Regions from separate parts of the [Ruminococcus] lactaris ATCC 29176 genome, predicted to be linked through region 2. Evidence: predicted binding sites of a transcription regulator. Region 2 holds the regulator's gene; the other holds the start of a gene.
What was found. The regulator Rex, encoded in region 2, represses fermentation and respiration genes when NADH is low (regulators of the CRP and FNR family bind a similar motif). The targets are predictions, from matches to a motif close to ATTGTTAANTANTTAACAAT.
Positions count from the first base shown of each region.

Region 1 (3,765 bases), 990 kb from region 2:
TCATCAATACCGTAATCTTTGATTGTCTTCTTGATTCCGATGATTTCTTTAAGTTCTTCAAGTTTTGCGATGAAGTTCTCAAATACTTCTTTATCATCTTTACCTGTGCATCCTGCGAAACGTCCGAGTTCTGCGTATCTTGCAAGTGCATGTGGGTACTGATACTGTGAGAATGTTCCCATCTTTGTCGGAACTTCTGCTGCGTTGTATCTCATAACCTCTGTCAGGATTACTGCGTTAGCAACACCGTGTGGCAGGTGGTGGAAAGCACCAAGCTTATGAGCCATAGAGTGGTTAACACCAAGGAATGCATTTGCGAATGCCATACCAGCCATACAGGAAGCGTTTGCCATTTCTTCACGAGCCTTCGGATCGTTTGCTCCGTTCTCGTATGCAGATGGAAGGTTCTCGAATACAAGCTTAACAGCCTTCATAGCAAGACCATCTGTGTAATCTGTAGCCATAATAGATACATATGCCTCGATTGCATGTGTCATAACGTCGATACCTGAAGCACTTGTCAGTCCTTTCGGCTGTGTCATCATGTTGTCTACGTCTACGATTGCCATGTTTGGAAGCAGAGCGTAGTCAGCGATTGGCCATTTAACACCTGTGTCAGCGTCTGTGATGATTGCGAATGGTGTTACCTCAGAACCTGTTCCTGAAGATGTTGGGATAGCTACGAAGTAAGCTTTCTCTCCCATCTTAGGGAATGTAAATACTCTCTTACGGATGTCCATGAAGTCCATAGCCATATCTTCAAAGTTTGCTTCTGGATGCTCATACATGATCCACATGATCTTACCAGCGTCCATTGCAGATCCACCACCAAGAGCGATGATTGTATCTGGCTCGAACTGTCTCATCTGATCAACACCCTTACGAGCACACTGAAGTGTCGGGTCTGGAGCAACCTCAAAGAAGCATGTATGCTGGATTCCCATCTCGTCCAGTTTCTTTTCGATCGGAGCTACATATCCATTCTTGTACAGGAAAGAGTCTGTTACGATGAATGCTTTCTTCTTGTGCATTACTGTACCAAGTTCATCCAGTGCAACCGGCATAGAACCTTTCTTAAAGTATACCTTTTCAGGTGTTCTGAACCACAGCATATTCTCTCTCCTCTCAGCTACTGTCTTGATATTAAGAAGATGTTTCACTCCTACGTTCTCGGAAACTGAGTTTCCACCCCAAGAACCGCATCCAAGTGTCAGAGACGGAGCCATCTTGAAGTTGTAAAGATCTCCGATTCCACCGTGAGAAGAAGGTGTATTGATCAGAACACGGCAAGTCTTCATTGCTGCTGCATGCTTAGCGATCTTCTCTGTCTCAGCCGGATGAACATAAAGAGATGATGTATGTCCGTATCCACCGTCTGCTACAAGCTGAGCTGCTTTCTCAAGTGCCTCATCAAATGTCTTAGCTTTATACATACCAAGTACCGGAGATAATTTTTCATGTGCAAACTCTTCTGAGATATCTACAGACTCAACTTCACCGATAAGGATCTTTGTCTCCTTCGGAACATCTACGCCAGCCATCTTAGCGATCTCGTAAGCTGACTTTCCAGGGATCTTGCTGTTCAATGCACCGTTGATGATGATTGTCTTCCGAACTTTGTCAAGCTCCTCACCTGGTTTCAGGAAGTAGCATCCTCTGTACTGGAATTCTTTCTTAGCTTCCTCATATACGCTTTCAAGAACAGTTACGGACTGCTCTGAAGCACAGATCATACCATTATCAAATGTCTTAGAATGAATGATAGAGTTTACTGCCATTCTTACATCTGCTGTATCGTCGATGATAACCGGTGTATTACCAGCTCCAACTCCGAGTGCCGGTTTTCCTGAAGAGTAAGCTGCTTTAACCATTCCAGGACCACCTGTTGCAAGGATGATATCAGCATCTCTCATTACTGTATTTGTCAGTTCCAGTGACGGAGCATCGATCCATCCGATGATTCCTTCCGGAGCTCCGGCTTTCACTGCTGCATCCAGAACAACCTTAGCTGCTGCAATTGTAGATGCCTTTGCAGCCGGATGTGGGCTGATGATGATTGCATTTCTTGTCTTTAAGCAGATCAGAGTCTTAAAGATTGCTGTTGATGTCGGGTTTGTTGTCGGGATAACTGCTGCAACAAGTCCGATTGGCTCTGCGATCTTCTTAATTCCGTATGCCTTATCTTCCTCGATCACACCACATGTCTTTGTATCTTTATATGCATTGTAGATGTACTCTGCTGCGTAATGATTTTTGATGACCTTATCCTCGAGAATACCTCTCTGAGTCTCTTCTACTGCCTGTCTTGCAAGCGGGATACGTGCCTTGTTGGCAGCCATAGCAGCTTCGTAGAAGATCTTATCTACCTGCTCCTGAGTAAAAGTAGCGAATACTTTCTGTGCCTCACGCATCTCTTTCATTTTCGCCTCAAGGGCCTCTACATTGTCAATGAATCCGGTATTAACTGTCTTCTCTACAGTCTTTGCGGTTTCTTTCTTAGCCATTAGATTATTCCTCCTGTACTTGAATGAATCATTTCCTATCAGGTCATTCCTGATCACAGATATTAGTATAACTCGTTCGTTAATAAATTGTCAATGTCGCTTTTGTTAATAATTTAACACATTTTTTTGGTGTTTTTTTGTGCATTTTCACCAAATCCATGCTTTTTTTCAAATATATGCTAAAAATCCTCTGCAGGATTATCTCATCCTACAGAGGATCATAGAATTTTAAATATCTAATATAGATTATACAAGCTCAATCAGAACTTCCATAGCTGCGTCACCTTTACGCTGACCAATCTTTACGATTCTTGTATAACCACCGTTACGGTCTGCATACTTCGGTGCGATCTCATCAAAGAGCTTTGCAACCATATCTACTTCTTTCATGTTCTTCTTCTCGCCTTCTTTAACCGGGAAGAGAACTTTGAGCATCTGACGTCTTGCGTGCAGTCTGCTTGGCTTATCTTTCTTAATTGTCTTTTCTACTTCATCGTATACAGTAACTTTCTTTCCGTCAACGACTTCTTTTACACGCTTGCCATCAGCATCTTTACGTGCAACTTTAGCCTTTACTGTAACTTCTTCGTAGTTATCTTTTTCTTTTACAGCGAGAGCGATCAGGCTTTCTACCTGCTTACGGATCTCTTTTGCCTTAGCTTCTGTAGTAACGATCTTTCCGTTGCTAAGAAGTGCTGTTACCTGGTTTCTCAGTAAAGCTTTTCTCTGGCTGGCTGTTCTGCCGAGCTTTCTATACTTTGCCATTTTTTATTCCTCCATTCATTCACATTTGGTTATGCATCTTCGGGCTTATTAATCAAATGCTCCTGCCGAACTCTTCGGGCTTACCGACAGGATATTCAATCACTGCCGAACATCTCAAACGATGCTTCGGTTTCTTCTGTCTTTGCGACAGGATCTTACTCTTCACTATGGTTCAGTTCAAGATTAAGTTCTTTCAGCTTAGCAAGTACTTCCTCAAGGGATTTACGTCCGAGATTACGAACTTTCATCATATCTTCAGGAGTCTTATTTGTAAGTTCTTCAACGGTATTGATACCGGCTCTCTTCAGACAGTTATAAGAACGAACTGAAAGTTCAAGCTCATCAATGCTCATCTCAAGAACCTTTTCTTTTTCATCATCTTCTTTTTCGATCATAACTTCTGCCTGCTGTGCAACTTCAGAAAGATCGATAAAGAGCTTCAGGTGCTCACTTAAAACTTTTGCGGCAAGGCTGACTGCTTCATCAGGAGCCATTG
Region 1 is NZ_CP102292.1:414,300-418,064, reverse strand. It holds gene adhE (bifunctional acetaldehyde-CoA/alcohol dehydrogenase) at 1-2,504, opposite strand, end outside; gene NQ541_RS02095 (bL17 family ribosomal protein) at 2,751-3,269, opposite strand; gene NQ541_RS02090 (DNA-directed RNA polymerase subunit alpha) at 3,425-3,765, opposite strand, start outside.
Region 1: a site for Rex is predicted at 2,606-2,625, ahead of adhE (bifunctional acetaldehyde-CoA/alcohol dehydrogenase). Genes of this name have one in related genera too.

Region 2 (3,765 bases):
CGACACGGTTCAGAAAATACCGGTCATGGGAAACAATCAATACGGCTCCTGAATAATTTAAAAGATACGTTTCCAACCATGCAATGGAACTAAGATCCAGATGGTTGGTCGGCTCGTCCAGTAAGAGGATATCAGGGCTTGTCAGAAGCAGTTTTCCAAGAGAGACTCGTGTCTTCTGACCTCCTGAGAGGGTATCGGTCTGCTTGGAAAAATCATCCTCTGTAAATCCAAGCCCCTTCAGGACACCAGTGATTTCACTTTCACAGGCATAGCCATTTTTGGCCTCATATTCAGACTGAAGCCGGTTGTATGTATCCAGCCGGTTTTTCAGATCTTCCCCGGTTAAGGATTTCAGTTCCTGCTCGATGGAACGAAGCTGGGCTTCCATTGCAAAGATATCGGCTTTTGCACTTTTTACTTCCTCATAGATTGTATTGCCGGATGTCAGATCCTGACGCTGTGCAAGATAACCGAGAGTCTTCCCTTTGGCAAGAATAACATCGCCACCGTCCAGGGGTTCCTCCCCGATGATCATTTTCAGAATCGTAGATTTCCCGGCACCATTGATCCCGACAAGAGCTGCCTTCTCCCGGTCTTCAATATGAAAAGAACCGTCGCAGACAATGGTATGTTCGCCGAATGCTTTATTCAGATTGTGACAGGCTAAAATCATAATCAATAAACTCCTTATATCATAGTTCTTATTTTAAAATGGCTCTTCATTATTATAAAACTCCAAGTATCTATTATATCGAAAATAGCCGAAAATACAAGAAGTAGGAAAGTAAAGTTTGACAGAAGTTTAACTATTCTATATAATGTTGGGTAGATTATGATGTGGAGGGCAATGGAAGTGGAACAAAGAAAAATATCACGTGCCGTAATTTCCAGGCTTCCAAGATATTATAGATATTTGGGAGACCTGCTTGAAGCGGGTGTAGAGAGGATCTCATCCAATGACCTGAGTAAAAAGATGCAGGTAACAGCATCCCAGATCCGGCAGGATCTGAACAATTTCGGTGGATTTGGACAGCAGGGATATGGATATAATGTAAAGTACCTTTATACGGAGATTGGAAAGATACTGGGACTGGATAAGGATCATAACTTTATTATTATCGGTGCCGGTAATCTTGGACAGGCACTGGCAAATTATGCATCATTTGAACGGAATGGATTTATTTTAAAAAGTTTATTTGATGTGAATCCGCGTCTTGAGGGAGTGACGATCCGGGGAATCCCTGTCAGAATGCTGGATGAACTGGAAGGATACCTGCAGGAAAATGATATTGAGATTGCAGCTCTTACACTTCCCAAGTCAAAAGCGGAGGAAGTAGCGGATGTCCTGGTAGCGAATGGGATCAAGGCCATTTGGAATTTTGCACATACGGATCTTACACTTCCCAAGGATGTCATTGTGGAGAGTGTACATCTTGCTGACAGTCTGATGAAATTGTCTTATAATATCAGCCAGCACAATGAAATTCAAAAATAGCAGAGGACTGCTGCGGGTATGGTCATAGCTGGACCGGTCCGCAGCAGTTTGTCTTTAAAAGAAAGGGGACTGCTCATGAGATATTTACCGGACGGAGAACAGATGAAGAAAGCAGATCAGTATACGATCCAGCAGATCGGTGTACCTTCTGTGGTTCTTATGGAGAGGGCAGCATTAAAAATTGTTGAAGTACTGGAAGAAAAGAAAAAGGATTTAAGGCGACCACTGATCGTATGCGGCAGTGGAAATAATGGCGGAGATGGATTTGCTGTGGCAAGACTTCTGGCTGAAAAGGGCTGCCATGTGGATGTGCTTTTTACGGGAAGAGAAAGCTCTATGACGGAAGAATGCAGATTGCAGGCTCAGATCGACAAAAATCTCGGGATTAATTTGTTTACAGAAATCCCCGAGAAAGAGTATACTGTGATCATTGATGCAATTTTTGGCGTTGGTCTGTGCAGAGAAGTTGCAGGACACTACAGAGATGTGATCGGATGGATGAACCGGCAGACGGCACAGAAGGTTGCAGTGGATATTCCATCAGGAATCTGTTCTGCTACAGGAAAGGTGCTTGGTATTGCATTTCAGGCGGAACTGACAGTATCTATGGCATGTCAGAAGCGTGGCTGTGCTTTGTATCCGGGACAGATCTGTGCGGGAGAGGTTGTTCCGGTAACGATCGGGATTGATCCCGAGTACTTTTTTGAACAGAAAAGTGTCTGCATGACCTATGATAAAAAGGAGCTGGGAAATCTGCTGCCGGAAAGAAAAGAGGATTCGCATAAGGGCAGTTTTGGCAGAGTCCTTATGATCACCGGCAGTCCGGGAATGGCAGGAGCAGCTTATCTTTCAGCTACAGCAGCGTATACGGTTGGTGCCGGACTTGTCCAGATCTATACAGCAGAAGAGAACAGGCAGGTACTTCAGGGACTTCTTCCAGAGGCGATCATTTCCTGCTATAGAGAGTATGATGAAGAGAAACTGGATCAACTGATCGGGTGGGCAGATGTCATCTGTATCGGCTGTGGATTAGGACAAAGCAGTAGATCAGAAAAGATTTTGCTGCATACAATAGAGAAAGCAAAGTGTTCCTGCGTGATTGATGCAGATGGACTGAACCTTCTTGCAGGAAGGAAAGATCTGTATAAAAAACTTGGGAAAAATATGATCCTCACCCCTCATATGAAAGAAATGTCCCGGCTGACAGGAATCTCTGTATCAGAAATTGTAGAACGGCGGTTTGAAGTACTTCACCGGTTTACCGAGGAATCCCCGTGTATCTGTGTCTTAAAAGACAGCAGGACGATAGTTGCCCAGAAAGACAGGCAGAACTTCCTTAATCTGGCAGGCAATGCAGCCATGGCAAAAGGCGGTTCGGGAGATGTGCTTGCGGGTGTGATCACCGGACTTCTCGCACAGGGAATGGATGGATTTCAAAGTGCAGTGACAGGCGTTTTTCTGCATGCCTGTGGTGGAGATGAGGCAAGGGATAAAAAAGGTGGTTACAGTGTTCTCGCAAGGGATCTGATCCATGGAATACAGGTAGCGATGAAGAAAGCAAAGGAGTGTAACTAAATGAAGAAATACAGCAGAGTTTGTGCATATATCGATTTGGATGCCATTGCATATAATATGGAGCAGATGAAAAAGCGGATTGGCGAAGACGGAAAACTGATCGCAGTCATCAAGACCGACGGATATGGTCATGGGGCAGTTCCGCTGGCGAAAATGTTTGAAGAGATGCCATATATCTGGGGCTATGCTGTTGCATGTATGGGAGAGGCGGGTGTCCTGCGTGAACAGGGGATCAAAAAGCCGATTCTGGTACTGGGATGTGTCTTCCCGGACGAATACGAGGAGATGGTAGAAAAAGAGATTCGTGCTGCGGTTTATACTGAAGAAATGGCACGGGGAATGTCAGAGGCTGCACAAAGACTTGGAAAGACTGCGTATTTTCATATTAAGATTGATACCGGAATGGGAAGGATCGGATTCCCGGTAACGGAAGAAAGTGCATCTTCCATTGAACGGATCAGCAGGCTTCCGAATGTGCAGACAGAGGCAATGTTTACGCATTTTGCAAAAGCCGACGAGCTGGATAAATCTTATACGTTAAAGCAGCATGAGAAATTTTTATGGATGAAAGAACTGATGGAGGAACGAAATGTTCCGATCCGGTATTTTGACTGTGACAACAGTGCCGGAATCATTGATTTTCCAGATCTCAAGCATGATATTGCGAGAGCGGGAATTTCCATTTACGGAATGTA
Region 2 is NZ_CP102292.1:1,408,609-1,412,373, reverse strand. It holds gene abc-f (ribosomal protection-like ABC-F family protein) at 1-673, opposite strand, end outside; gene NQ541_RS06695 (redox-sensing transcriptional repressor Rex) at 854-1,495, shown strand; gene NQ541_RS06690 (bifunctional ADP-dependent NAD(P)H-hydrate dehydratase/NAD(P)H-hydrate epimerase) at 1,571-3,070, shown strand; gene alr (alanine racemase) at 3,071-3,765, shown strand, end outside.